2 regions of the Rothia sp. HMSC069D01 genome follow, and region 1 is predicted to be linked to the other one. Evidence: riboswitches for the same ligand, from Rfam matches in the RefSeq annotation. Region 1 holds a riboswitch; the other holds the start of a gene.
The links. A riboswitch is a leader RNA that binds a small molecule or an ion and turns the genes downstream of it on or off. The one in region 1 is predicted to bind S-adenosylmethionine.
Positions count from the first base shown of each region.

Region 2: linked by a shared signal. The riboswitch ahead of HMPREF2710_RS01720 (LLM class flavin-dependent oxidoreductase) and the one ahead of HMPREF2710_RS02625 (methylenetetrahydrofolate reductase) in region 1 are both predicted to bind S-adenosylmethionine.

Region 1 covers NZ_KV800091.1:332-14,975, reverse strand. Annotated here, with positions in the region: gene HMPREF2710_RS02680 (hypothetical protein) at 1-423, opposite strand, end outside; gene HMPREF2710_RS09485 (hypothetical protein) at 836-1,039, opposite strand; gene HMPREF2710_RS02670 (hypothetical protein) at 1,300-1,644, opposite strand; gene HMPREF2710_RS02665 (ECF transporter S component) at 1,689-2,444, opposite strand; gene HMPREF2710_RS02660 (ATP pyrophosphatase) at 2,714-3,373, shown strand; gene HMPREF2710_RS02655 (transcriptional initiation protein Tat) at 3,621-3,860, shown strand; gene HMPREF2710_RS02650 (DUF6318 family protein) at 3,990-4,718, shown strand; gene HMPREF2710_RS02645 (DUF6318 family protein) at 4,821-5,561, shown strand; gene HMPREF2710_RS02640 (M13 family metallopeptidase) at 5,682-7,664, opposite strand; gene HMPREF2710_RS02635 (MFS transporter) at 7,772-9,211, opposite strand; gene metE (5-methyltetrahydropteroyltriglutamate--homocysteine S-methyltransferase) at 9,723-12,050, opposite strand; gene HMPREF2710_RS02625 (methylenetetrahydrofolate reductase) at 12,205-13,110, opposite strand; SAM riboswitch class I at 13,228-13,344, opposite strand; partial or broken gene HMPREF2710_RS02620 (ATP-binding cassette domain-containing protein) at 13,768-14,644, shown strand, end outside.
Region 2 covers NZ_KV800082.1:62,816-77,459, reverse strand. Annotated here, with positions in the region: gene HMPREF2710_RS01750 (transcriptional initiation protein Tat) at 1-204, opposite strand, end outside; gene HMPREF2710_RS01745 (C4-dicarboxylate ABC transporter substrate-binding protein) at 438-1,526, shown strand; gene HMPREF2710_RS01740 (AMP-binding protein) at 1,695-3,818, opposite strand; gene HMPREF2710_RS01735 (ABC transporter permease) at 4,263-5,105, opposite strand; gene HMPREF2710_RS01730 (aliphatic sulfonate ABC transporter substrate-binding protein) at 5,105-6,169, opposite strand; gene HMPREF2710_RS01725 (ABC transporter ATP-binding protein) at 6,234-7,070, opposite strand; SAM riboswitch class I at 7,075-7,171, opposite strand; SAM riboswitch class IV at 7,347-7,455, shown strand; gene HMPREF2710_RS01720 (LLM class flavin-dependent oxidoreductase) at 7,569-8,996, shown strand; gene HMPREF2710_RS01715 (YchJ family protein) at 9,177-9,605, shown strand; gene HMPREF2710_RS01710 (NCS2 family permease) at 9,743-11,191, opposite strand; gene HMPREF2710_RS01705 (NCS2 family permease) at 11,538-13,004, opposite strand; gene HMPREF2710_RS01700 (DUF2218 domain-containing protein) at 13,368-13,733, shown strand; gene HMPREF2710_RS01695 (FAD-dependent oxidoreductase) at 14,028-14,644, shown strand, end outside.

The sequences.
Region 1 (14,644 bases):
GTATTTGCGGATGGGTATACCATCAGGGGATTTGCTTGATGTGATGATTCCGCACTCTTCCGTTTCGAATTCACCAGAGATTGAGTAGGGGTCCTCGTGCTCAATGATTTCGACTGAGGTAACAGTGCAGATAGCGGATTCATTGCCCGGGTTGTAGTTGGTCATAAAATGTAAGGACGCGAAGAACCCTAGAATGACTACTACGGTTATGATGGAGCCACGTGCATCCCATACATCTTTTGCTATGTCGCGAAGATACTCTTTGAAATCGACTTTATTCTTCTTTTTCTTGGTGTATCTCTTTTTGTTGATCTTCTTTGGAGTCCCAGTTTCGGTAATGTAATTCGCCTCTGGGTAACTATTTTTCTTCGAGGTGTTCCTTTTCTTTGAAACGTTCTTTTTCCTGGGGGAGTTCTTTTTCACTGCTCTTCATCTTCTTTCTGGGCTGCGGGCTGTTATTCTGTGATTTCTTCAAAGCGGGTCGTCTCAAAGAGCTGCGCTCATGGTGCGTACGTCCTTGTGCGGTAATGGTTGGTGAATCATGCCCGCCCCGGTGAGGTGGTGGGCACATCCTTAGCCTATCGCACCGTATCTGACCAGAAGGTTAACTCGATGCGATGCTCGGGTGAAGACTGGGCGACCATTCACCAGAGGGCCGGGACCCGTGCGTGACCACCCAATTTCCTGAGCTGCCATGAGGGGGACTCTGCCCCTCCTGCATTGTTGAGGGTGTGGACTAAAGCGAACTAGTGTGCAGACGTTGCATGGAAAGCCTCGGGTGGTGCGAGTTGAAGACTCGCACCACCCGAGGCTTTATTTTTAGCTCATGAGCTGGTTATTCTTTGATTTCTTCAAGGCGAAGAGTGTCAAAGTTTCTACCATCATTTCTCGTGCTCCATGTTTTATACATCTTATACTTCTTCCCAGGCTGAATTTCGGAAACGCACGCTGGAATATTCTTTCCATATGGTGCTTCATACATTTTAATAGTTCCGCATTCTTTTGTTTCAAAAACACCAATGAGTGCAACATCATTCATATTTCCAAGCATCCCACCTCGTTCTTTAGTGTAGGCAGATTCTATAGTGCAGATAGAGTAGGATCCGTGACTATCATCATGGAGAAAAAATTGAAGACATGAATAAAATACAATGAGTGTAATACCAAGAATTATTGCAAATCGATGTTCCTGCTTCCAGGTATTCGGATATTTTTTACGCATTTTCCAAGGTGGCATTGCTTTCCTACTTTCAGCGTCTTGTCTGGTGGGTTTGCCGCAGGTTCTGGAGCTGCGAACTATTATTCCTTGATTTCTTCAAAGCGGGTCGTTACAAAATCTTGATCTTTCTTAGGTGAACGATTTGAAACATGGAACAGGTACTTTTTTCCTGGCTGCGCCGTCTTGACATATGCAGGAATCTTCCACCCCTCAGGGGGTTCAAACATTGTGAGGGTGCCGCACTCCTCCGTCTCAAAGACGCCCTTCAAACCAATATCAGTCATGCCACCAAGGTCTGTGCCGCGACGCTCTTGCGTGTACGCCTTAGTCACGGTGCAGGTGGCGGTGAAACCGTCACTGTCATCACGTAGATTTATAGGAATAATAAAAAAGATATACCCAACGCACATCGTCAGAAAAAGCATTGTAATTCTTTCCGACCATTTGTTATGAGATTCCATCACTCACCTCATTTCTCACGAGAATTCGGGGCCTTCTTTGCCTCGCGCGCCTGCTGACGCTCCAACCTACGCGCCTCATTACGAACAGCCTTACGGCGGCGACGCTGACGCTCACTCTTCGTCACACCCACCACATACTTCGTCTTACACAAGTCATAAAACTGGGCGTAAATATCGCGCGAAGAACCATACATCCCCACCACGCTCATCACATCCAGTCCGTCTTCCTCAGCCCAATGCCCATGATCATCACGGTAAAGCACCTGCGCCATCAGGATCGTCGCATCAAACTGATACGGGTCAAAACTACAAGTGCGTTTACCCATCTCAGTACTGCCAATACGCAAGAACCCGTTCTTGCCGTTGTTCTCCACATGGGCAAACGTGATGGACGGGTAGGTGAAAGTGCGTTCCTTCCACCGCCAGTTACGCCACCGCACGCAATCCTCGCGTAGCTCAAGGTAGAAGGCGTAGCAGTGGTTCAGTGGGAGAGCGCCCAGCAGACCAAGCCCAAAGGCACCTATAAACAGCAGAACCCATTGATTAACAATCTCTCGGTCACCGGAAGGACGCGGATATCCCAGGCTCAGCCAAATAATAGGCCAGATGACGAACCCAAGGATTGTGGCGCTCCAAGAGAAGAGAAATCCGAAAAGGGGCCTTTTCTGTCTCTTATTCAGCGTGGGTTTGCCGAGCTTAATACGGATACCCGGTATCAGGGCGACGATAAGTCCTGCGAGGGCTCCGTCTTCTGCTGCGCTCATGGTGTGTACGTCCTTGTGCGGTAGTGGTTGGTGAATCACGCCCGCCCCGGTGAGGTGGCGGGCACATCCTTAGCCTATCGCACCCAATCTGGACGGGAGGTTAACTCGACGCAATGCTCCGGTGAAGACTCGGCAACCACTCCGCAGAAAACGCGAATCTGGGCTTAACCACCCAATTTCCTCGGCTACTCTGAGAACGAACCCGCACCCTCCGCATCGCTGCCGGAAGGCTGCCGGTCACCGATAGATAGAAAGGCTGGTGAGCGACCATGGTCAACACCATCATGATTTTCATATGGGGCGCACTTGACTCCCTGCTGATTTACAAGGTCCTCCGCACCGTAGTCACATACGAACTCAACCGACACCGCGAAAAGAAGCTACGCGCCGAAGCTGTATACGTCATGCGAACGAACCGCTTCGAAATTGCTACCTATGCCCTAGTAATTCTCTCGTTTGCGATAGGAGTCTTCGTCATTCACCTAGGGGAAGACGTAGGATTCCACTTCGCATTCGACTTTATTGGCCTCGGCATGACCGGCTTTTTTATGTTCTTCTTCTGGAACGGCGCCGGTACCTACACTAAAATCTCGCCCGAAGGAATCGAAAGGGGAGAGCCGTGCAACGATACGGTGTTCTTCCCGCTCAACGCGATTGACTCGGTCTCATACGACAACAACACCGACCGCGAATACGCAGACTCCCTCCACTTCTACACAAAATCCGGCAAACTGGTCACAGAATTCTGCCCCGTCTTCGGCAGCTACCCCCTCCTCGCAATGACCCGCTTCAGGATTGAAAACGAGCGCTGGCCAGACATGAGCAACCCTGACGACATTGCCCAGATTGATGCCTGGGCGAACCGCCGCTCTACCCTCCGGTACTTCAGCTACGGCAAAATCAGTGGTCTCGCCGAAGTAGACATGTAGCCCGCAATTTAGGCTGTTTTCAGCCCGTATTGAGTGCGTGCCCGGCGTGTTTTCAACCAATATTTCCGCAATTTTTCTGCCGGAAAAACGTTGACTAGCCCGCATGATCTAACCCTCAACTAGAAGGTGTACTCTGCACGTAAAAACATTAACGTTGAGGCTTACAATAAAAAAGGTTTAACGCACAGCCGCACGCCGTGCACACACCATGTCACTTCACAGAAACACCGACCCCGAAAGGCACACCATGGCCACCAAGAAGCCCGCACGCCTCACCCGCCGCGCAGCACTCGCCGCCGCAGGCGCAGGCGCAGCAACCGCCCTCGGCGCACTGCTCACCCCCGCGCAGGCAACCACCTACCGCCCCACCGTGCGCCGCAACCCCTACAACCGCTACTACTCCGACCGTTACGGCCGCCGCACCCGCATCGTCATCAGCGACTACTACGGCAGCTCCTACAGCCACTACTACTATTACGGCGGCTAAAAAATACCAAGCCCAATAAACATATACTGTAAGACGGCACTACATTCGTGTAGTGCCGTCTTCCCGTTAGATGCCGCAGGCATCACCCGCACCACGGTGCGGAAAACACACCACAGATAGAGAGAAAAAATGAAGAACGTAACCCGCCGATCCGCACTCGGCCTGTTTGCCGCAGCCGGTGGCGCAACCCTCCTGGCGGCATGCGGTTCGCAGTCCCAGGCATCCAGCGGCTCTGCATCTGCATCCGGTAGCGCTTCTACCTCGGATGCCGAAGTTAACAACGCACGCGCCGACTACTCCGGTCCTGCTGTCCTGGACGGTTACACCTCCAAGCCTGCTGACTACCAGCTGGCAACCCGCACCGAGCCGGCCAAGAACGTGCCCGTGCCGACCAAGCCCGCCGTCGCCAACGAGAACAGCGTGGAGGGCCTGTACCAGTCCATCGCGTTCTTCGGCGCAGCCATGGAATACTACATGCGTACCGGTAAGACCGAGCCCCTGCGTGAAAGCGCCATGGACAAGAGCGAACTCAAGTCGATGCTCGAGCCGGAAGACGGCACCCTCGGGGAAAAGCTGGTCAAGGGCGAAGTCTGGATGCACGACCCGACCGTCACCATCACCCTGCTCTCCGCACAGCCCACCCGCGATGGTAAGGCATACACCTGGAATGCTCGCTTCACCCTTACCCGCGGCGAATTCATGGCATCTAAGGATAAGGTTCTGGAGGTCCCCGAAAGCGGTCGTGAGAACGTCAACGAGCGTACCCTGCGCGGTGTGTACGAGAACGGTGCGTGGAAGCTGACCGGCATGAAGTCTGACTCTGAGGCTTCCGCTTCTGCATCGGCTTCTGCTTCCTAAAAGCTGCAGTCTAGAAGCGTATAGCTTCTAACAACAGAAAGGCGCCCGCCCCGTGGATAGAAACCACGAGGCGGGCACCACCACCGTAGATAGAGAGAATCAATGAAGAATGTAACCCGCCGATCCGCACTCGGTATGGTTGTAGCCGCCGGTGGCGCAACCTTCCTCGCAGCATGTGGCGCGCAGCCCCAGGCAACCAGTGGCTCTGCTTCTGCATCCGGTAGCGTATCTGCTTCCGCGTCGGCATCCAAGAGTGTTCGTAGCGACTACTCCGGTGTTGCAGTCCTGGAGGGCTACACCTCCAAGCCTGCTGACTACCAGCCTGGAACTCGCACCGAGCCGTCCAAGAATGCACCCGTGCCCGTGAAGCCTGCTGTTGTCAACGAGAACAGCGTAGAGGGTCTGTATCAGTCCATCGCGTTCTTTGGCGCAGCCATGGAATATTACATGCGCACCGGCAAGACCGAGCCGCTGCGTGAATGTGCACTCGATAACTCCGAGCTGAAGAACTTCCTCGAACCTGACGCACGTTCCCTGGGCGCTGGTCTGCAGCAGGGCAAGATTTGGATGCAGGACCCGGCTGTCACCATCACCATGCTTACCCCGCAGCCTGAGCGTGACGGTGATACCTACAACTGGGATATCCGCCTGACCATGGACCCCGGCGAGTTCATTGCAAGCAAGGAACGCGTGCAGGAGGCCCCCTCTGAATCAGAACGTAAGGAAGAGGTGGACCGCACCCTGCACGGTGTGTACGAGAACGGCGCGTGGAAGCTGACCGGTATGCGTAATTCTTCTTCCTCTTCTTCTGCATCGGCTACCGCTTCGGCTTCTGCTTCCTAAAAGCTTCAGCTTAGAAGCGTATAGCTTCTAGAACTAAAAAGGTGCCTGCCCCGTGGAATAAACCCACGAAGCGGGCGCCTTTCTTATATACGCAATAAAGCATATACCCTTATCGGGATGCTACCAGATGCGCACGCGCTCCTCCGGAGCCAGGTACAGTGCATCGCCCTCAGAGACACCAAACGCCTCGTAGAACTCATCAATATTGCGCACCACACCGTTCACACGGAACTCATCCGGCGAATGCGGATCCACCGAAATCATCACCTCAGCATGCTGCGGGCGGGACTTCGTGCACCAGCCGCGAGCATTCGAGAAGAAGAAACGCTGAATACCGGTCATGCCGTCAATCACCGGCGCGTCAGCCAGCGACTCAATGCCCTGCTTCTTCAAAGCCAGACGGTACGCCTTCAACGCAATCGACATGCCAGCTAGGTCGCCAATGTTCTCGCCCAGAGTCAGCTCACCGTTCACGTGGAACTTCGGGTCCAGACCCACCGGAACGTACGCGTTGTACTGCTCCACCAGCGCGGAGGTGCGCTCCTTGAACTTCGCGTAATCCTCCTCAGTCCACCAGCTCTCCAGCTTGCCGTCACCGTCGTAGCGGGAACCCTGATCGTCAAAACCGTGACCAATCTCGTGGCCAATAATCATGCCGATATTGCCGTAGTTCGCCGCATCGTCAGCATCCGGGTTGAAGTACGGCGGCTGCAGAATCGCTGCCGGGAACACAATCTCATTCGCCGGCGGCATGTAGTACGCGTTCACGGTCTGCGGAGTCATCAGCCACTCCGACTTATCCACCGGCTGACCCTTACGGGCAATCAGCCAGTCAGCGTCAAACGCACCGGTACGGCGCAGGTTCTCGAACAGGTCACCGGGCGCCAGCTCCAGTGCGGAGAAGTCACGCCACTTATCGGGGTAACCAATCTTGGTGACGAACTTCGACAGCTTCTCCAGCGCCTTCTGGCGGGTTGCCTCAGTCATCCAGTCCAGCGACTCAATAGACTCGCGGTACGCCTCCAGGAGGTTGCCGACCAGAACCAGCATCTTCTCCTTGTGCGAAGGCGGGAAATGCACAGCCACGTACTCCTGGCCAATCTCTTCGCCCAGAGCCTTCTCGACAGCGCCCACGCCGCGCTTCCAGCGCTCACGAATCTGCTGGGTACCGGAGAGGGTCTTGCCGTAGAAGTTGAAGCTTTCCTGAACCAGTTCGTCGTACATGAACGGCGCACGTGAACGCAGAACAGTCCACACAGCCCACAGCTTCCAGCTCATCAGCGGGATGGAGGTGAACAGCTTAGCCGCACCCTCAAAGAAGGACGGCTGAGCCACAATAACCTGACCCAGGGTCTCCGGGTCGGCACCCAGAGCCAGCAGCCACTGCGAGAACGGGAAGCCGGGGAACTTCTCGTCCAGCTCGGTAGCCTGGTACGGGTTGTAGGTCGCCTCCGCGTCGCGGTTCTCCACGACGTTCCAGTGCAGGCGAGCCAGCTCAGACTCGTGAGTGAACACCAGCTGAGCCGCCTGCTCCGGGGTGAGACCGAAGCCCTCAGCCAGACCGGTCAGCTGGAACATGCGGGCAATATGCTCAACATACGCCGCGCATGCAGCCTCGTGCTTCTCTTCACGGTAGTAGGATTCGTCCGGCAGGCCCAGACCCGACTGGTACAGGAAGAACGTGTAATTCTTCGGGTCCTTCGGGTCGTTGCTGGTGTACCAGGCGAACAGCTGCGGCAGACCCGCACGAGACAGCAGCGCCAAGGTCACAGCCAGGTGGGAGGGGGTTGCCGAGTTTAGAATCGGGGCGATCTCCTTCAGCAGTGGCTCCAGGCCGTCCGCCTCAATCTTCTCAACATCCATGAAGGAGTTGTAGAGCGCGCCAATACGGGACTCCGGCTGCTCCTTCGCAATCTTCTCCACCAGCTCACGCACGTGCTTCTCTGCGTTATCGCGGAGGGTGTACAGGCCGCCGTCCTTGGGGCGGTCCGCCGGGATTTCGTGGGTAGCAAGCCACTTACCGTTGACGTGGCGGAAGAAATCGTCGCCCGGCTTGACGGTTTCATCCACCCATTCTTTAGTGATTCCAGAGTTAGTAGTCATGGTTCCATTCTAGGTTCTTAACGTAAGAAGCCACACGATTACCGACAAGCCACCATATGGTGACTCACCAGCAAACGTGTGGCTTCCCTACACGAAAGACTGGGCAATTATGCCTGAGCCGCCAGCTTCTCTGCACGCTCAGCCATCAGACGCTTCTCAGCACCGTTAACCAGCCAGAGGAACAGAACCGCCAGACCCGAGCACACAATCATGAAGACGAACGCGGTGCTCCAACCCCAGTGGTCAACAATAATGCCGATACCGGCAGAAGCCAGGGTCGCACCCAACGCGTAACCGAACAGGCCGGTGAAGCCCGCAGCGGTACCCGCAACATGCGAGGGGGATAGGTCAATAGCCTGCAGACCAATCAGCATGACCGGGCCGTAAATCAGGCCACCAATCAGAGCCAACGCAACGTACGCAATCCACAGCGGCGCATCCGAAGAAGGCAGCCAGTACAGCAGAATCGCGCCAACGGTCGCAATCAGGAACAGGATACCCGCGGGGGAGCGGCGACCCTTGAACATGCGGTCAGAAACGTAACCGCACAGGACGGTACCACCAATACCGGCAAGCTCCAGAATCGAGAAGCCCGCAATACCACCCTCAAGGGAAGCGTGGCGCACATCGTGCAGGTACTTCGGCGCCCACACCAGCACACCGTAACGCAGGGTGTACACGAACACGTTTGCCAGCGCCAGGTACACCATGGTCGAGTTGGTCAGCACGTGCTTACGGATGGTGGTCCAAGTGGACTCCGCACGATCCTCAGCGGTGGACTCAACCTTGTGCGGGTCGTTGCGGTACACGTCAACGGTGGGCAGACCCTCAGCCTCGGGGTTATCACGAATCAGTAGCCACGCCACGAACGCCAGAACGAAGCTGATGACGGCCGGGAACCAGAATGCAACCTCCCAGGTCTTACCGAACAGGGAGAAGCCCCAGGCCACCAGCAGGCCGGACAGCGCACCACCGACGTTGTGGGCGGTGTTCCACCACGAAACCTTCGCGCCGCGCTCGCTGGTGGAGAACCAGTTCACGAGCACACGACCCGAGGGCGGCCAGCCCATGCCCTGGAAGATGCCGTTGAAGACCATGATGGTCGCCATGATGGAGGCGATAGCGGCACCGTAGCCGGCCGCGCCCGCGCCTTCACCCATGTAGCCGGTCAGTGCCAGCAGAATGTTTGCAATACCCGAGAGCACCAGGCCGATGGGCAGGAACAGACGCGCGTTCGAGCGGTCGGAAATCATTGCGGTCAAGAACTTGCTGAAGCCGTAAGCCAGCAGCAGTGCCGTGGACAGTGCACCAATTGCTGCGTTGCTGAAGCCAAGTTCCTTGGTCAGAATCGGGGTGACCAGCGGGACGTTGTTACGAATCAGGTAGAAGGTCGCGTAACCGATGAAGATACCCATGAAGACCTGCAGGCGCATGCGTGGGTACTTCGCATTAACTTCTGCTTCGCTGAGCTGGGGCTTGGGTGCCGGAATAGCGAGCCAGCGGGGTACAGAACCCTTCTTCTTCTTTGATGAAGTGGTAGTAGTCATGCTGGAATTCTAAAAACGAATTCTTATAAAAATGCTAATCCGATGGGCATATGTGCATAGTCTTGCTTGTTAAGGTGAACGGATATTCAGAACGTTTATTCTTTAAAATGTGTTTTTACCCCGTAAATTCGGGGAAGTTCAAAGAATGTGTGATGCATATCTAGCTACTGGGCAACATTGCCGCAGGTTAGTCAATGAATATAAATACTTTCCCATTGAGTAAGTATGTGTTTTGGTCAGACCACACTTAAATTTAGAGTAATTTATACCCTAAGTTCAAATAAAAACCACCTCAACACCGCTAAATCAGCACCCAAAACGGCACAGAAAACCCGCCCGCACGGTGCAGAAGAATCCGTGCGGGCGGGCCCGTTATCTATCCCCAAAAGTTCGGCATACAGCCGGTACGCATACCGGCTCGAAGCCGAACAGCCGCCACCTGCCGCAGGTCACCGCGAGCAAACCATCATCCGGTCAACCCGCAGCAGGCAGCGGAACCAAGAGGCGCCTCCTAGAGGGATGCGCGAATCGCCTTGGTGGCGTCCACCAGGTGACGCAGAGACTGCTTGGTCTCCTCGTAATCACGAGTCTTCAGGCCGCAGTCAGGGTTCACCCACAGGTCAGCAATGGTGCCGTAACCAATCGCAGCCTTCAGCAGGGACTCAATCTCCTCCTGCGAAGGAACACGCGGGGAGTGGATGTCCCACACGCCCGGGCCCAGACCGGAAACGAAGCTCTCCGGAATGTCAGCCAGCAGCTCCATGTGCGAACGAGCCGCCTCAATACTGGTGACGTCTGCGTTCAGAGCGTTAATCGAGTCGATAATCTCGTTGAACTCCGAGTAGCACAGGTGGGTGTGAATCTGAGTGGAATCCTTCACCGCGCTGGTTGCCAGGCGGAAGGAGTTCACCGACCAGTCCAGGTACTGCGGCTGCTCATCGCGGCGCAGGGGCAGCAGCTCACGCAGAGCCGGCTCGTCCACCTGAATGATGCGGATGCCCGCCTGCTCCAGGTCGGCAATCTCGTCGGCAAGAGCCAGAGCCACCTGGTTAGCGGTCTCGCGGCGCGGCTGGTCGTCACGCACGAAGGACCACGCCAGAATCGTCACGGGGCCGGTGAGCATGCCCTTGACGGGCTTGTCGCTCAGTGACTGTGCGTGGGAGCTCCACGGCACGGTGAATGCCTCACCGCGCAGACCCTCGCCGTGACGCTTCACGTCACCGAACAGGATCGAGGGGCGGGTGCAACGCGAACCGTAGGACTGAACCCAACCGTGGCGGGTGGTTGCGAAGCCGTCGAAGTTCTCGGCGAAGTACTGAACCATGTCGTTACGCTCGGCCTCACCGTGAACCAGCACGTCCAGGCCCAGCTCCTCCTGCAGCTTGATGACCGAGGCAATCTCGTCACGCAGGAAGCCGTTCAGCTCCTCGGCGGAAATCTTGCCCGCACGAGCCTCCGCACGGCGGCGGCGAATCTCAGCAGTCTGCGGGAAGGAACCGATGGTGGTGGTCGGCAGCTTCGGCAGGTTCAGGTCAGCCTGAGCCGCGCGGCGAACGTCAATGGTCGGACGGTCGAAGTCCTCGGCGGTTACAGCTGCGGCGCGGGCACGAATCTCGTCGTTGTGCTTGCGCGGGTCGGCGGCGAAGCGAGCCAGCGCCTCGTCAGCAGCCTTCAGCTCCGGCTCAACAGCAGCCTCACCCTCGGCCAGGCCACGAGCCAGCAGGGCGATCTCGGCAACCTTCTGGTCGGCGAATGCCAGGCCGTCCACGGGAACCTCGGCGGGGTCTTCCAGAGCCAGGTCGTGCGGCACGTGCTGCAGGGAGGTCGAGGAGGACACCGACACGGCACCCTCGGATGCGCCGGGCAGCGCCTCCAGAGTCTTCAGAGCCGCGCGAACATCGGCACGCCACACGTTACGGCCGTTCACAACACCGGCAACCAGGTGCACGCCGGCGGCAGAAACGGACTCCAGCTCAGCCTTCGAGTACACGCCGTGCACCAGGTCAAGGTGCAGAGCCTCAATGCCGGTACCCAGCAGAGCCGGCAGGTTCTCACGCAGGGAACCGTAGGGGCTGGTCACCAGAATCTGCGGGCGCTTCTCGGCGGCAGCCAGGGTACGGTAGGTGCGCTCGGCCAGCTCGGCAACCTTCGCGTTGTCGGCACGGTCCACGGTCAGGCCCGGCTCGTCCAGCTGAACCCACTCAACACCGCGCTCAGCCAGCTGCTCCAGCACCTGAGCGTACGCTACAACGAACTCATCCAGACGGTCGATGGGTGCGAAGTCTTCAGCGGAACCCTGCTCGGCCTTAGCGCCCAGCAGCAGGGTCAGCGGGCCAACAATCTGCGGGCGGACCTTCACGCCAGCCTGCTTTGCGACCTCGAGCTGCTCGTCAATAGCCTCAAGGTTCAGCTTAATCTCGGTGCCGGCACCGATCTCAGGCACCAGGTAGTGGTAGTTGGTGTCGAACCATTTAGTCATCTCCAGAGGAGGCAGGGTCTCGGTACCGCGCGCCAGTGCGAAGTAGCCGGGCAGATCCAGCAGACCGCGTGCATCCTTAGCCTCAGCCAGACGCTCGGGAACCAGGGTGAACAGGCGAACAACGTCGAGCACCTGGTCGTAGTAGGAGAAGGTTGCCGGAATCGAGTAGTTATCAGCCTTCAGGCCGGCAGCGGTCACGCGCTCGAAGTAGGTGCGCTGCACGTCAGCGGCGGTGTCCTGCAGCTCCTGCAGGGTTGCCTTGCCCTTCCAGAAAGCCTCCTGAGCCTTCTTCAGCTCGCGGAAGCGGCCCACGCGGGGGTAGCCAACAATGGTTGCGGCGGGGAATGCGGTGTTCGACATAATATTTTTTTCCTTTACTGGGGATAGATAGGGGAGTCGGTTCCGGTGTTTTACCACCCGACTGTGGGTGGTGAAACGGAGAACTCAACAACTCCCGGAATATTTGTGGGGGAGACAATGGGAACGCATCCGACAAGGAGCGTTACGGGTTGGGTTAGGCGTATTCCAGTTCGCTCAGCGGCTGAGAGAAACGGTTACTGTACCGCGGCAAATCCAGCTGATCCAGAACGTCCAGAACCGCCGCATGCTCGTTGAAGGTGAAGAAGTGCAGACCCGGTGCGCCCGCATCCATCACGGCGCGGCACTGGTTCAACGCATACTTAACACCGATGCGGTGCAGCTCAGCGTCACTGGTTGCCGTCTCTAGGGCGTAGGCGAGGTCCGTCGGGACTTCCATGCCCGCCATCTGGCAGAGATTCTGCAGGCGCTTCAGGGAGGTTACCGGCATGATGCCCGGAATAATCGGAATATCTACGCCCGCCAGGTGCGCCGAATCGACCAGGGCGCTGTAGCGTTCATCCTCAAAGAACACCTGAGTAATCGCGAAATCTGCGCCGGCACGCTGCTTGGACAGCAGAATCTCAATATCCTGCAGCAGGGATGCGGACTCGGGGTGCTTCTGCGGGTATGCCGCCACACCAATCGACACCTTGCCAGCTGCCAGGTGGGCAAAATCTTCACGCTCCACGCGGCGAATGAGTTCCACCAGGTAGCGGGCGAAAGGAAGCTCAGAAACCTGACCTTCCTGAATATCACCGCGAAGAGCCAGGAAACCGCGCACGCCCAGACCCAGAATCAGGCGGACCGCACGCTCCAGCTCATGCACCGAATGGCCAGCACAAATCAGGTGAGCCAGCGGGGTGAGGGAGGTTTCATGCACCAGGTGGTCGAGCAGCGCCAGGGTCTTCTGGCGGCGCTTAGCGTCACCGGCGTAGGTGACCGACACGTAGTCGGGGTTGGTGCCCTCAAGCTCCGCAATGGTGCGGAGCAGCGACTCACAGCTCGCCTGTGAGCGCGGAGGGAATAGCTCAAAAGAAAGAGCCGGGTGAACTGTAGCCATAACCATCCTTCGTGTTCACCCGATAGATACGCACCGTGAGGGTGCGCGAATTCTTCTGCAGGATGCGCTGTACCGGTTTGCGAGTACGACTCATCAAGGGGTGCCGAAGGGTATTCTTCTCTATCGGTTCTGGCGGGAGCACCTTGTCCGTACCCTGCACCGTGACGGTGGGGGATACTGGCGAGGTTGCTGCGACGTCGACGAGCCAGATCTCTCGGTCGCTCTTGATAGATAACACTTTCACTCTACCCACTGCCTCCGAGGGTGCGCAAGGGATGCGGCGGTTGATGTCCTAATATTTCTGGACATGACATTGAGGCGAAATATGAACTTAATATGACTGACTATGACGAAGGGGGCTGGGGAGTATTGCGGATGGAGGTGTTGGCTGGCTCTTGGGTGCCCGGCACTATCGTAGATATGTCTGCTTAATATTCTTGGACACGCGCGAATATGTGTGTTTTATCTTTCAGTGAGAGGTAGGGTAACTAATAACTAATGAGGCACGGGTAGTGTTTCAATGTCCGCTCATCGAGGAGTTTCAGGACCCAAAGATGAGTTCAATATGACTTTGTGAGCGTGGTGAGAATGAAAAATCTATTTTCTTCTATACTCTGGTCTTTCCGCCTAGCCTGGAAAACCTGTCCTGGGACCCTAGTGAGCGTCGCCCTATCGCTAGCCGTCATAGCCTGCATTCCCCTGAGCCAGTCCCTGCTGATCGGTAATACAGTATCAGCCTTGAGCGGTTCAAATGGTGGCACAGCATGGATTTATATTGTTGCTCTTGCCCTTGTCGTTGGAATTAATATCATTGCTCAACGCTGGGTAAGAAGTAACATGCTTATCCTCAAATCAAAGATGAACTATCGGGTTCACCGCATGTTAAATAACAGGTTATCTACATTTCCGTTGTCTGATATAGGTAGCACAAAATCACAGGAAGATATACGTGCTGCAAGAGAGGCAATATCGAAACAGGAATTGCAGGTTCACACCATGTCAGTTATGACACTGGTGAGTTCCTTTGCGATGGTTTTCCTCCTCTGTTTTAATATTGCAAACGTCAGCATGGTGGCAGCAATTTTTGCGGCACTGTGTTCACTACCCCTATCTATTGCAATGGTAATCCTCGCTAAACGTGATTACGCTATATACACCCTAATGTACGAGGACTATCGGGTAGAGAACTACTATCTAGACAATCTGATAGCTCAAAGTCGCGCCCAAGAACTTCACCTCATGAGAGCCTCCCGATTTTTCTCGCAACGCGTAGCGTCCTGGCGACGCCGGGCAGCCGGTAGGGAATTGAGCCTTGAAAGTGTTAGAGGAATCATCTCCATAGTTGCAGGGCTACTCTGCTCTGTCTTACTCTTTGCGTCCCTGTACTTCCTTGTGGATTCAGGCGCCGATATATCGTATGTGGCCGGATCGCTGATTGGCATCATCGCCTGTGTTAACGCGACCCAAGAGGTGGGATATTCATTCGGCCAGATTATTAATGGAGCATTATCTGTTCAGCAATTCCGAAGGGTAT
Region 2 (14,644 bases), on a different contig from region 1:
GCGGGTATCAAAGTCGTTGGAGGGGTTCGAGTTGAACGCCTGGGTGAAGACACCGAACTTCAGGGTCGGGGTTTCCTGCGCGTCGGTGGATGCCGCGTAGGCGGGTACCGCTGCGGCGGTTGCGATGACGGGGGTGCTCCATGCGGCACCCTTGATGAGTGCGCGGCGGTTCAGACCGTTAGTGGTGTTCGAGGAAGAAGTCATGGGATCTCTCTTGTTGTGAAAAATGTGGTGATGCATGTGATTTGAATTACTGATACTCTAATGTAATTCAGCTCATCTTCAAAATTATCTCAACTTTTACTTCAATGTATGTACATTGCGGCACCCAGCTCACCTAACGGGTGAAATGGGAGCATCATGGAAACCGTGGAGAACGCCCTCCCGGAAAACTCCACAGAAACACCACCGGTCACCACACACTTAAGGAACACAACATGGCATTTCTGAAGAGCGCACGCGTCACGCTTGCCTCCCTCGCAGTGCTCTGCCTGGGCACTATCGCAGCCCCCGCAGCAAACGCCTACAGCCCCGACATCGACGGCGACGGCATCCCCAATACCTGGGAACTGAAGGGCTACGACGCCGACGGCGACGGCAAAATCGACGTCGACTTCCCCGCAATGGGCGCAGACCCCAACCACAAGGACATCTTCGTCGAGATGGACTACATGGCAGGCCTGTTGCCCAGCGAAGACGAACTGGACCGCATCACCAAGATTTATGCCGACCTGCCCCTGCGCAACCCCGACGGCACTACCGGCGTGAACATCCACCTGGACGCCGGTAGCGCCCGCAGCGCCAAGTACAACCTGGGCGGCGGCAACGAAATCAGCTACCAGGCACTCGACAGCGAATTCAAGGCGCTCCACCGAATCAAGGCAACCGAAGGTAAGTTCAACCCCGCCCGCGAAGGCACCTTCCACTACATGATCTGGGGCGACTACTACGACAACAGCTACTCCTCCGGTATCGCTAACTTTGGCGGTCGTAACTTTATGGTCACCGTCGGCCCGACCTTCTGGGGCGAGGCAAGCAGCAACATCCGCGTGGCAGTGTTCGTGCACGAGCTCGGCCACAACCTCGCACTGAGCCACGGCGGCTGGGACGAAATCAACTACAAGCCCAACTACTACAGCGTCATGAACTACCAGTACACCCTCACCGGCGTGCCCATGGCTGACGGTAGCCGCTACTTCGGCTACTCCACCGCCGAATACCGCATGCTCAACGAGGCGAAGCTGTACGAGGCGCGTGGCTTCGGTCCCCGCGCGGCTGGCTTCCTGTACAAGGGCAAGCCCGCCAACCAGCCGATTGACTTCAACGGCAACGGCAAAATCGACACCGAGCCGGTGTCCGTGGACCTGAACGGTGACGGCATGATCACGAACCTGGGTGCCGCAAACGATGTGAAGATGATCCGCTTCCAGGCGACCGAGCACCCCGAGAAGGACAAGGGCCCCGAGCACATTGAGCCGAGCGGTATTACCGCCGAACACGCTCGTTCGCTGGGCCTGATTAAGTAGGCTGAATAGGTGGCGCAACGCCAACAGAGAGCCTTGTCAGCTCAGTAAAATGGCATAGCAAAAGGTGCGGATACCGAATCATCATTCGGTATCCGCACCTTTACTCTATGTAGCTTTCAGCTCAGCGCAGCGTGCAGCTCGGCACAGTGCTCAGCTCAGCAACAGAGCCTAGACAGCCTCGCTCACGCGGCCGGTATCCACCAGCACCTGCGCAATGTGGCCCAGCGCCTCCTCATTCTGCAGCGAAGAAACATCACCCAAAGAACGGCCCTGGTACAGCTCACCGAGCAGACGGCGAGTAATCTTACCCGAACGGGTCTTCGGGATATCGGCAACCGCCACAACGTCCTTCGGCTTAGCAATCGGGCCAATGTGCTCACGCACGTGTGCGGTCAGCGCCGCCTTCAGCTCATCCTCAGTCAGGCCCTTACCCTCATCGGTGAGCGTCACGTAAGCGACCGCCTGGTGACCGGTCAGCTCATCCTCCACGGGGCAGACACCAGCCTCAACCACAGCCGGGTGAGTCACCAGAGCCGACTCAATCTCAATCGTGGACAGGCGGTGACCCGAAATGTTAATCACGTCATCAATACGGCCGAGGATGTACACGTTACCCTCTTCGTCTTCCTTCGCGCCGTCGCCGGCCAGGAACCAGCCGCGCTCGCCGTAGTGACGCCAATAAGAATCCAGGAAACGCTGCGGGTTCTGCCACACGGTACGAGCCATCGAGGGGCCAATCTTATCGACCACGATGAAGCCCTGCTTACCGGGCTCGACCGGGTCGCCGTGCTCATCCACCACGCGGGTGGACACGCCGGGAACAGCGCGGGTAGCGCAACCGGGCAGGGGAGTGCAGTGCGGGGTACCCTCCGGGTAGGTGCCCTCGGGTGCGAACGCGGGGTCGTGCGGGCGCGGGGAGCACACGGTCGAGCCGGTCTCCGACTGCCACCAGGTGTCGATGAACGCCGCGGTGCCGCCGCCCACGTGCTGACGCAGCCAACGCCACGCCTCCGGGTTAATGGACTCGCCCACCGAGCCGAGCAGACGCACGGTCGAGAAGTCGTACTTGCCGGGCTCCGGGCCGTTCGGGAACGCACCCATGAGGGAACGAATCAGGGTCGGCGCGGTGTAGTAGTTGGTCACGCCGTAGCGTTCGATGACCTCGAAGTGGCGACCGTAGTGCGGGGTGTTCGGGGTACCCTCGTAAATCACCTCGGACACGCCGTTGACCAGCGGGCCGTAAATTTCGTAGGTGTGTGCGGTCACCCAAGCGAGGTCAGCGGTGCACCAGTGAACGGTGGACTCAACCTTTTCCGGGTCATTAACAGCCGACAGCTCGTCGGGGCGCAACACGCCGTTCTCGTCCACGTAATCCGGCAGCAGATCGTAGAGCAGCGCGTGGGTGTACGCGGTCTGCACCAGGTATCCAGCCATGGTGTGCACCAGGCCCTTGGGCTTACCGGTCGTGCCGGAGGTGTAAATAATGAACAGCGGATCTTCTGCGTCGTGCAGTTCGTAGGCGTGGGTGTCCGGCTGGTCGTCCACCAGGTCGTGGTACCAGACGTCGCGGCCCTCAGTCCACGGCACAGCGGCGTGCGCTACCGGGTCGGAGGCGCTGGTGCGGTCCACCACGATTACGTGCTCAATATTGTTCTCACCGGAGCATGCTTCGTCGGCGTTGACCTTCACGGGAACGACCTTGCCGCGGCGGTTCTGGCCATCGGTGGTGATGAGAACCTTCGCGCCGGTGTCTTCCACACGGAACTTCAGCGCCTCGGCGGAGAAACCACCGAAGACGAGGGAGTGGATCGCGCCAATACGCGCGCAGGCGAGGGTGAAAATAATGGTTTCGGGGATGACGGGCAGGTAGATGACCACACGGTCACCCTTGCGCACGCCCAGGGACAGCAGGCCGTTTGCTGCTTTCGCGATGCGGCGCTGCAGTTCGGAGTAGGTGATGACCTCACGGTCGCCGGGCTCACCCTCGAAGTAGAGGGCTACCTTGTCGCCGCGGCCTGCCTCCACGTGGCGGTCTACGCAGTTGTAGGCGACGTTCAGCTTACCGCCCTCGAACCACTTAATTTCGGGAATCGTGAACTGTTCGATGCCGTCCTCATCGAAGCCGAGGGACTTCGGCTTCTCGAAGCGGTGCGCGGTGTGCCAGGGCTCAGCCCAGGTGAGGCGCTGCGCCTGCTTCTCCCAGAACTCGACGCGTGCCTCGTCAGATTCGAGCGCGGGGTTCGGAGTGGGGTTCAGCGGGTCGGTGAACGAGTAGGGGGTGGGCAGTCCCATTATTCTCCCATCGGTTGCTGGCATTAGCACCCTTGCTCGCCGCGCCGCTGTCTGTGTGACCGTGGGGTCTGTGTGTGCGTTGGCGAGGGGGTTGCTGCGACGTCACGGAGCCAGGTCTCTCGGTCGCTCTGGATGGTTTGCCTTCTTAGTAAAGCGCGCTCGAGGGGGTGGACGCAAAGGGGACCGTCATATTCGGAATGGTGAGTACCAGTTCGTAATATAACGACATATTTAAAGACCCCGCCCCGCGCTCACTGCTGTGGGGCGCGGGGCGGGATTCATCATCATCATTCAGTAGGCGACAGGTTTCCCCGCCGACTTCTTTCTCCGGCGCGTAGCGATGATTAGCTCACCTTTGGGGAGCAGCCACGCGGCGGACATCTCTCCTAAAACTCAGCGCGTGCTGAGTGTTACGTTTAGCTGTGGTGCTAGTTGCTGGTGGCGTTAGTTGCTGGGGTACTTCGCCTTCACCCAGCGCTCGAACACGCCCACCAGCGCGTCGGTAATCTTACCGAGCACCGCCAGCGCCACAATAGCCAGCAGCAGGCGGTCGGTGCGGCCGTTGTTCTGCGAGTCGGTCAGCAGGTAACCCAGACCCATGGATGCACCCAGCAGCTCAGCGGCGACCAGGAACAGCCACGCCTGAGCCAGCGCCAGACGCAGACCCGAAACAACCGACGGCAGAACCGCGGGAAGCTGAACCGTGGTGAACAGGCGCAGACCCTTCAGGCCGAAGGCGCGTGCCGCCTCCACGAGCTTCGGGTCAACGTGCGCCAGAGCCGCAGAAACCGTGGTGTACACCGGGAAGAACGCACCAATAGCAACCAGGGTCACCTTGGAATTCTCACCAATACCAATCCACAGCAGAAGCAGCGGAACCCACGCCAGGGAGGGCACGGCACGCAGCGCACCAATGGTCGGTGCGGCAATCAGACGCACCGGTGCAGACAAGCCAATCAGCGCACCCAGCACCAGGCCGAGTACGGCACCAATACCGAAACCAATCAGCACACGCTGAGTAGAAATCGCCACGTGGCGGCCCAACTCGCCGCGCTGCGCCAGCTCAATACCGGCATTGACCACACGGTCGGGGGAGGGCAACTGAACCTGGGTGAACACGCCGTTGGTGCTCAGGATGTACCAGAGGGCAATCAGCGCCAGGGGAAGAATCAGGCCCAGGTACTGCTTACCGGCGAACGGGTTCGACGGCAGCTTCACGGAAGAGACACGCTTCTCGGCACGCTCAGCGCGAGCGCTGGAGGCGGCGGTAATCGTTGCGGCGGTCATTACTTCTCAACCACCTTTGCGATCTTCTCAACGGCTGCGCTGTCAGCCTTCTTTGCGAACTGGTCGTCCACAATGCTGTTCAGTGCCTTGTCCACGTCGGACTGGGAGGGAACGTCGCCGGACTCCACCAGGATCGGGCCGACACCCTTGAGAACCTCAACCTGCTTAGCGCCCGGAACCGGGTCGATATCCAGGTGGGTGCGCTCCATGACGACCTGGGCGGTCTCGTGCTTAATGCCGGACTCCTCCTCGACAATCTTCACAGCCTCTTCGGGGTTCTTCTTAGCCCAGGCGCGAGCGTACTCGTACACGTCCACGATGGTCTGTGCGGCGGTCGGGTTGGACTGAATGAACTTCTCGGTGGCGTTCAGGAAGCCGTAGGTGTTGAAGTTCAGGTTGCGGTAGAAGAGCACGTCGCCGCTTTCCACCTCGGCGGCAGCCATGATCGGGTCCAGGCCGCTCCACGCGTTGACCTGACCGTTATCCAGGGCGGTGCGGCCGTCAGCGTGCTGCAGGTTCTGAATGGTCAGGTCCGAAGCAGAGATACCCTCCTGCTTGAGTGCCTGCAGCAGCAGGAAGTACGGGTCGGTACCCTTGGTCACGGCAACGGTCTTACCCTTCAAATCCGCAACCTTAGTGATGCCCGAATCCTTGCGGGTCACCAGAGCCGACCACTCCGGCTGCGAGTAGAGGCTAATGACCTTGATGGGAGAGCCATTAGCACGTGCCAGCAGCGCCGCCGAACCGGCGGTCGAGCCGACATCAATATTGCCGCTACGCAGCGCCTCATTCGCCTTGTTCGAACCGGCCGACTTGACCCACTCAACCTTCTTACCCTCCGCGGCGAGGGCAGTCTCAAGCCAACCCTTCTTGCGGATAATCAGGGACAGCGGGTTGTAGGTCGCGTAGTCAATGGTCACGGTGTTCTGGTCGCCACCACCGGCAGCACCGGAGGCGTTAGCGGAACCGGACCCTTCACCGGCGCAGGCGCTGAGCAGAGTAGCAAAAGCGGCGGCTGCGGCAAGGGACTTGAGGGCGGTACGGCGAGACGGGGAGTAAGTCATGATGAAATCTTTTCGCTTCTGAAGATGATGATGTGATGTGTAAGAAATGCGTTTCGTGGCGGCTTTAGGCGTTATCTTCCACGCCGAGCTCAGCCAACAGTTCGCTACGCAGCGCCGTGATCTCTGCATCGGCGCGGTCACGCGGGTGAGAACGGTCAACGGTCACGATGCGCTGGATGGTGGCGGGCGCCTCCGGGGTGTCCTTACCGAGGACAATCACCCGGTCAGAGAGGTACAGCGCCTCTTCCACATCGTGGGTGACCAGCAGAATCGTGGTCGGGTCTTGACGGTGCACGTCCAACAGCAAATCCTGCATGTTGATGCGGGTCAGCGCATCCAGAGCACCGAAGGGCTCGTCGAGCAGCAGCACGCCGGGGTTGCGTGCGAGCGCTCGTGCCAGGGACACGCGCTGAGCCATACCGCCTGAAATTTCCTTGGGACGGTGGGTTGCGTATTCGCCCAGGCCGACCAGGTCGAGCAGGCTCGCTACGGATGCTGCGCCTTCAGATTTTTTGGTGCCCTGCGGCAGTCCGAGCGCCACGTTGTCGGCGACGGTGCGCCAGGGGAGCAGGCGCGGTTCCTGAAAGCCGATAGCTACGCGGGGGTCGAGGCCGGTCACTGCCTTCTCGCCGATACGCACGGTACCTGCGGTGATGCGGTTCAGGCCTGCCGCTGCACGCAGGAGGGTGGATTTGCCGCATCCGGAGGAGCCGATGACGGAGATAATCTCGCCGGGGGCTGCGGTGAAGGAGACTCCGCGAAGAACTTCGTGGGTTCCGCCGGGCACGGGGAAAGATTGTCCGACGTCTTCAAAGCTCAAGGGGACGGCGGCGGTGGATACGGCACGGCGGCCGTTCTTTTCACTGGTGGGTACGTCAGTTACTGCACTGTTGAGTGTCATGTCACTTCCATCGTTCCTGGCGTTAGCACCGGGGGCGGAAGAATCCGTGCCGGTTGCTGCGACGTCGTGGAGCCAGGTCTCTCAGTCGCTCTGGATGGTTTGCTTCTCCCACCCTATGGGCTGTGGTGTGCCTCAATCAACCCTGCGGGCGCGTATGAATTTCTATGACCGTATATTTCGCATTTATCACGAAATATTTCGGTTCTACGTCACAAAAAGATTTTTTCGTCACAAACGTGACCTCCCTCCCGCGCGCCCCGTACACTCAAACCACGAGATCATGAGTCCCGGCGCTAAGCTCTGGCTAGCCGGGCGGCAACCCTCTCCCGTAGCGGGGTGCCCCAGATGATGATCTGGCCTCAACGGAAAGAGGCAAGTACGGCGCGAACGCGCCACCTGCACGAAGGCCACCACCGAACGCAGAAGGCATCAGGAGGCGGCGCGCGGGGTGCAGGGTACAAACCCGATCGTCCCCGATCATTCGCGAAAGGAAAATCGATGGCTGAGCAGAAGAAGCGCATCGTAGTTAACGCATTCGAGATGACCTGCATCGGTCACCAGAGCTTCGACCTCTGGCGTCACCCGCGCTCCCGCGCAACCGAGTACAACACCATCAAGTACTGGACTGACCTGGCTAAGACCCTTGAGCGCGGCCTGTTCGACGCCGTGTTCATCGCTGACGTGGTCGGCATCTACGACGTGTACAAGAACTCTGCCGCTCCCGCCATTGAGGGTGCCGCTCAGGTTCCCGTGAATGACCCCGCAACCCAGATTTCTGCAATGGCTGCAGTGACCGAGCACCTCGGCTTCGGTGTGACTGCTGCCGCTACTTTCGAGCAGCCCTACACCCTGGCTCGCCGCTACGCCTCCCTCGACCACCTCACTGAGGGCCGCGTCGGCTTCAACGTTGTGACTTCTTACCTGCCTTCGGCTGCTGAGAACCAGGGTCTGCCCACCCAGATTCCGCACGACGAGCGCTACGAGATCGCCGACGAGTTCCTGGACGTCTGCTACAAGCTGTGGGAAGGCTCCTGGGAAGACGGCGCAGTAGTCAAGGACCGCGAGCGCGGCGTGTACGCTGACCCCTCCAAGGTCCACCCGATTGGCCACAAGGGCAAGTACTTCTCCGTGCCCGGCATCTCCCTGACTGAGCCGAGCCCGCAGCGCACCCCCGTGATCTTCCAGGCTGGCGCATCCAGCCGCGGCCAGCAGTTCTCCGGCAAGCACGCTGAGGCTGTGTTCATCAGCGCCCTGCGCCCGGACCTGACCCGCGTTGTGACCGACCGTATTCGCGCCGCTGCAGAGGAGCAGGGCCGTAGCCGCGACGACGTCAAGATCCTCGCAATGCTCTCCGTCATCGTGGATGAGACCGAGGAGAAGGCAAAGGCAAAGTACGAGGAGTACAAGAAGTACATCAACCTCGACTCTGCACAGGCTATCATCGGCGGCTGGTCCGGTGTTGACCTGTCCCAGTTCGACGAGGACGAGGTTCTGAACTACGTGCAGACCGAGTCGATTCAGTCCTTCCTGACCCCCTTCACCCTGCAGGCGAAGGACAAGAAGTGGACCCGCAAGGCCATCGCTGAGCACACCACCCTCGGCGGCATGGGCGATGTCATTGTTGGTGACCCGGTTCAGGTTGCTGACGAGCTTGAGCGCTGGATCGACGAGGGTGGCCTGGACGGCATCAACCTGGCGTACCACGTCTCCCCGGGTTCCTTCGAGGACTTCATCGAGTACGTTGTTCCCGAGCTGCAGAAGCGCGGCCGCTACCGCACCGAGTACGAGGGCAACACCCTGCGTGAGAACATCTTCGGTAAGGGCCACACCAAGGTTGCTGACTCCCACCCGGCTGCTAAGTACCGCGGCGCATACGTGGGTAAGCCTTCGGCTGCTGACACCCCGGCTCGCGCGATCGCTGAATAAGCGTTGCCGCTGAAGCGTGCCGTGTAGGTTCGCTCAAACTTAACGATTGAAAACAAGAACGCCCGTTCTGCTGGAGGATTTGTATCCCCGGCAGGGCGGGCGTTTCTTTGCGCTGTGCCGCCGTCGCTTTCTTGATACAGGGCACCTTCTTGACGCGGCGCTTTCTTTATACTGGTTGGCATGATTGAACTTAACCATGATGACCGCTGCCCCTGCTCGAGCGGCGAGGTGTACGGCACCTGCTGCGGCAGGTTCCTGGGCGAGTTTGCCGCCTCCGGCACGCTGACTGCTCCCGCGCCGGAGCAGCTGATGCGCTCGCGTTTTACCGCGTTTGCGACCGGGGATGCGGCGTACCTGCTGGCGAGCTGGCATCCGAGTACTCGCCCGGCTACCTTGGAGTTGGAGGATGATATCCGCTGGTATCGCCTGGATATTCTGGGTGCTTCGGGTGGCCCGTTTGATGCGTCCGGTACGGTGGAGTTCGTTGCGTATTACCGTTCGGTGCCGGGTGTCCCTGCGGAGGAGCGGGTGAAGGGCAGCATGCATGAGCTGTCGCGCTTTGAGAAGGTGGGCGGCACCTGGCTCTATGTGGATGGAGACGTCCGCTAAATCTCGTAACTTTCCCTGCCTCTCATACGTGCAGAGTGTGGGCATAGAAGAAATGGCAGAATCATTCCGAAACCGGAACGATTCTGCCATTCTTTGTTGACGCCTCTCAACGAGGCTAACTATCGGGACTGTTGGACTTAGCTAGTCCAGCCGTTAATGATGCCCATACCGAAGTAGATCACGAACACCGCAGACACCAGGTACATCAGCCAGTGCACGTCCTTACCGCGGCCCTGCACCAGGCGAATGAAAGTGTACGCCACGAAGCCGGCACCAATACCGTTCGCAATCGAGTACGACAGCGGCATGAAAATAATGGTCAAGAACGCCGGAATACCCAGACCCCAATCGGTCCAGTCAATATTCACGGCCTGGCGAATCATCAGGAAGCCGACCACGACCAGCGCCGGAGCAACCGCCTCGAAAGGAACGATGGTGACCAGCGGCGAAATGAAAATCGCCAGCAGGAACAGCACACCGGTCACAATGTTCGCAAAGCCGGTGCGTGCACCCGCACCAATACCGGTAGCGGATTCCACGAAAATCTGGTTCGCCGAACCGGACGCGCCACCACCGACAACGGAACCGAAAGCGTCCACGAGCAGGACCTTGTCAATGTCCTCAACCTTGCCGTCCTTCATGGTGCCAGCCTCGGCGGCAAGGCCAACCGAAACGCCCATCGCGTCAAAGAACACGGACAGCAGAATGGTGAACACCAGCAGCGATGCGGCCAGCGGACCGATGTGGGTGAACGCGCCGAACAGGTCAGCGGAACCGATGAGGGAGAAGTTCGGGGTGGTGAACTCCATGTCCGCCAGGGAAGGCACGTTCAGGGACCAGCCGGTCGCCGCCTCCTTCACGGAACCGGAGGGGACAACCGCCTCCAGAATCAGGGACAGCGCGGTGGAAGCGAGCACACCCCACAGGATTGCGCCCTTCACGTTGCGGATGAACAGCGCAATGGTGAGGAACAGGCCGAACAGGAAGACGAGGGTGGGCCAGCCGAGCAGGTGACCGCCCGCGCCGAGGCTCACCGGAACGGTGGTGCCAGCTGCGTCAGGCATGCGGCGGATAATGCCGGAGTCGACCAGACCGATGAAGGAAATGAAGAAGCCGATACCGACCACAATCGCGGTCTTGAGCGACTCGGGGACCGCTTCAAACACCGCGGTGCGGAAGCCGGTCAGCACCAGAACGGTCATGATCAGACCGGCAAGAACGACCAGGCCCATGATGTCTGCCCAGGTCAGGTTCGGGGTGGTGGCAATGGTGGAGGCGAGCAGCGCGTTCACGCCCAGGCCAGCCGCCATGGCGAAGGGCTGCTTGGCGATAACACCCATGAGGATGGTCATCACGCCGGCAACCAGCGCGGTCACAGCCGCGACGGGTGCGATACCGAGGGTGCGTTCGGATGCGTCCTTGCCGAGGCCGATGACGAGGGGGTTCAGCACCACGATGTAGCTCATGGCGAAGAATGCGGCGAGGCCGCCGCGGAATTCTGCGGCGATGGAGGAGCCGCGTTCGGAAATCTTGAAGTAGCGGTCGAGTGCGCTGGTGGGCGCTGCCGCCTTCTGGGGTTCAGACATGTGAGGATCCGTTGATGTTGTTCGGTGTGTACTGTTGCGCCGCCGGTTTCGCGGGTAAAGCTCGCAGGTAAATTTCACGGGCTAGGCTCGCGGGTAAGTCTCGGGTTGGGCGCCACGATGGTTCAACCATTGTAGGCGCCGCCGCTTAGCTTGTGCCGTTGAAACGCGTTGTGTGCGGCGGTTCAGTCGGTGATGTGGTGTTTCCCCGACCCCTGCAACCAGAATTGGGTAGTTGGGGTAGAGGGAAGAATAGCGCAGGGCGGGGTACCGGCAACCCGAAGGTGCCGATACCCCGCCCTGATGGCGCCCGCTCCTCCACGTGTGGAGGGTGAGGCACCCGATGTATTTAGTGCATCCAGCCGGTAATCAGGCCGTTAGCGAAGAAGATGAGGAACACTGCGGAAACCACGTACATGAGCCAGTGAACTTCCTTGCCGCGACCCTGCACCAGGCGGATGAAGACGTAGGACAGGAAGCCTGCACCGATACCGTCCGCGATGGAGTATGCCAGCGGCATGAAGATGATGGTCATGAACGCGGGGATACCCAGACCCCAGTCGTTCCAGTCGATGTTCACTGCCTGGCGGATCATCAGGAAGCCAACGAACACCATTGCGGGTGCAACAGCTTCGAAGGGCACGATGGTGACCAGCGGGGACAGGAAGATCGCGACGAGGAACAGTGCGCCGGTGACGACGTTCGCGAAGCCGGTGCGTGCGCCCGCGCCGATACCGGTTGCGGACTCCACGAAGATCTGGCTTGCGGAGGAGGAGGTGCCACCGCCGGCTACGGAGCCGAGAGCGTCCACGAGCAGGACCTTGTCGACGTTCTCGATCTGGCCGTCCTTGATGGTGCCTGCTTCGGTTGCGAGACCGACGGAGGTGCCCATTGCGTCGAAGAACGCGGAGATGAGGATGGTGAAGATCAGCAGAACTGCAGCCATGCCGCCGAGGGTGCCGAAGGCGCCAAACAGGTCAGCGGAGCCGAACAGGGAGAAGTCGGGCAGCTTGCTGGTGTTGGAGTCCCAGACGGGGACGTTCAGAGACCAGCCGGTGGGGGACTGAAGCGAGCTGCCGGAGGGCACGACCTTCTCCAGGATGATGGAGAGGGCGGTGGAGGCGAGCACACCGTAGAGGATTGCACCCTTCACATTACGGATGAACAGCGCAATGGTGAGGAACAGGCCGAACAGGAAGACCAGGGTGGGCCAGCCGAGCAGGTGGCCGCTCACGCCGAAGGAGACGGGCACGGTGGTGCCGGCTGCGTCGGGCATACGGCGGATGATGCCTGCGTTAACGAGGCCGATGAAGGCGATGAAGAAGCCGATACCGACGACGATTGCAACCTTGAGCGATTCGGGAACCGCGTTGAACACTGCGGTGCGGAAGCCGGTCAGCACGAGGATGGTCATCAGCACACCAGCCCAGACGACGAGGCCCATGATGGCGGGCCAGGTCAGGTTGGGGGTGGAGGCGATGGTGGTTGCCAGCAGCGCGTTCACGCCGAGGCCTGCCGCCATGGCGAAGGGCTGCTTGGCGATGACGCCCATGAGGATGGTCATGACGCCTGCGACCAGTGCGGTCATTGCTGCGACCTGCGGTACGCCGAGGGCGTTGCCGGATGCGTCCTTGCCGAGGCCGATGATGAGGGGGTTCAGCACGACGATGTAGCTCATCGCGAAGAAGGTGGCGAGGCCGCCGCGGAATTCTGCGGCGATGGTGGAGCCTCGCTCAGTGATTTTGAAGTAACGGTCCAGTGCGCCCTTGGCTTCTGCCTTGGGGGTCTGGGGAGCCGCGGTGTTCTCAGAAGACATTCGTGAAAATCCGTAGATACTCATAGTCGGGGCGTGACTCGGGGTTCCGAGCCCGCATAAAAAAGTGCCACTTCCCGGTGTGTTGGGGAGGTGACACTGTTGTACCGAAATATTCTACGGTTAAAGTTTCTCTAAGCGTTAATCCAGGAAATTCCCAGCTTTCGTTCAGAGATTTTTTGTGGGAGGCGTAATAGCGGTAACTATCTCTCGCCTCTGCGCGAACAATAATAGTTTATTAGGTTAGTGAACCCTAAGTTCCTGCTATATTCGAGGTGAAACAAAGTGTCGCCGGATGCCAGGTTCTGTGTGGTGAGCCTTTTTCGGCATAGATGAGAATTCGGCATAGATGAGAAGGAACCCACCGTGACTGAAACTCCCCAAGAAAACACTGTTGAGAACTATCCCGCCGCAGAATCCCTGCCGGTACGCCAGCGCGCCATCGTAGCAACCGACCGCCCCGCCCGATACATCAAACAGCTCGGCTCGCACATGGGCCGCAAGCTCGGCACCGCAGAACTGCCCGACGGACTGCGCCTCACCTTCAACCGCGACGGTATTTTCCGCGGCTACGGTGACCTGCGTGAAACCGACGGTGCCCTCGTCCTGGAGGTGCGCGCTGAAAGCGACGAGTTGGCTGCTGGTCTGGCGGATGTGCTGGATCGCCACCTGGTCCGCTTCGGTGAGCGTGACGAACTGGTCGTAACCTTCGAGGCGGTACCCGCCTCCTAGTCCCTGCTTTCTAGTCTTCGTTACCCTGCCCCGCCCTCCTGCACCTCGGAGGGCGGGGCAGTTCTATGCCCGCTGCGTGCGGAGGTGCCCGGGGCCGGAAGCGCCACCCCTCCTGAAATAAGTGACCCCGCCCGGATTAGGTGACAGAAAATTGTCCTATTTAGTGGGCGAAGACATATAAGCCCCCGAACACCCGTCAATCCCCGGTAAAATAGGCAAGAAGTGAACACTAAGCTCACCGCCTGTTCGCGCCGCACCGGGCGCCGGACGGTGAACTTCGAAAGGAAGATTTTCGTGTCTGAAGCAGCACGCCCCCTGCGCGTCGCCGTTATTGGTGCAGGTCCCGCCGGTATTTACACCGCCGACATCCTCACCAAGTCTGAAGAGGTCCGCACCGGCGCCGTCGAGGTCGCCATCGACATCTTCGACCGCTACCCCGCCCCCTTCGGCCTGATCCGCTACGGTGTGGCACCGGATCACCCCCGCATCAAGGGCATCATCACCGCGCTGCACAAGGTCTTGGACCGCGGCGACATCCGTTTCTTCGGCAACGTTGAATACGGCAAGGACCTGACCCTCGCCGACCTGCGCGAACACTACGACGCCATCATCTTCGCAACCGGCGCGATTTTTGATGCACCCCTGAACATTAAGGGCATCGACCTGGACGGCTCCTACGGCGCAGCAGACTTCGTCTCCTGGTACGACGGCCACCCCGACTACCCCCGCACCTGGCCGCTCGAAGCTGAGCAGGTTGCAGTGCTCGGTAACGGCAACGTCGCTCTGGACGTCTCCCGCATCCTCTCCAAGCACGCTGACGACCTGCTCGTCACCGAAATCCCCGACAACGTCTACGAGGGTCTGAAGGCTTCCCCCGTGACCGACGTGCACGTCTTCGGTCGCCGCGGCCC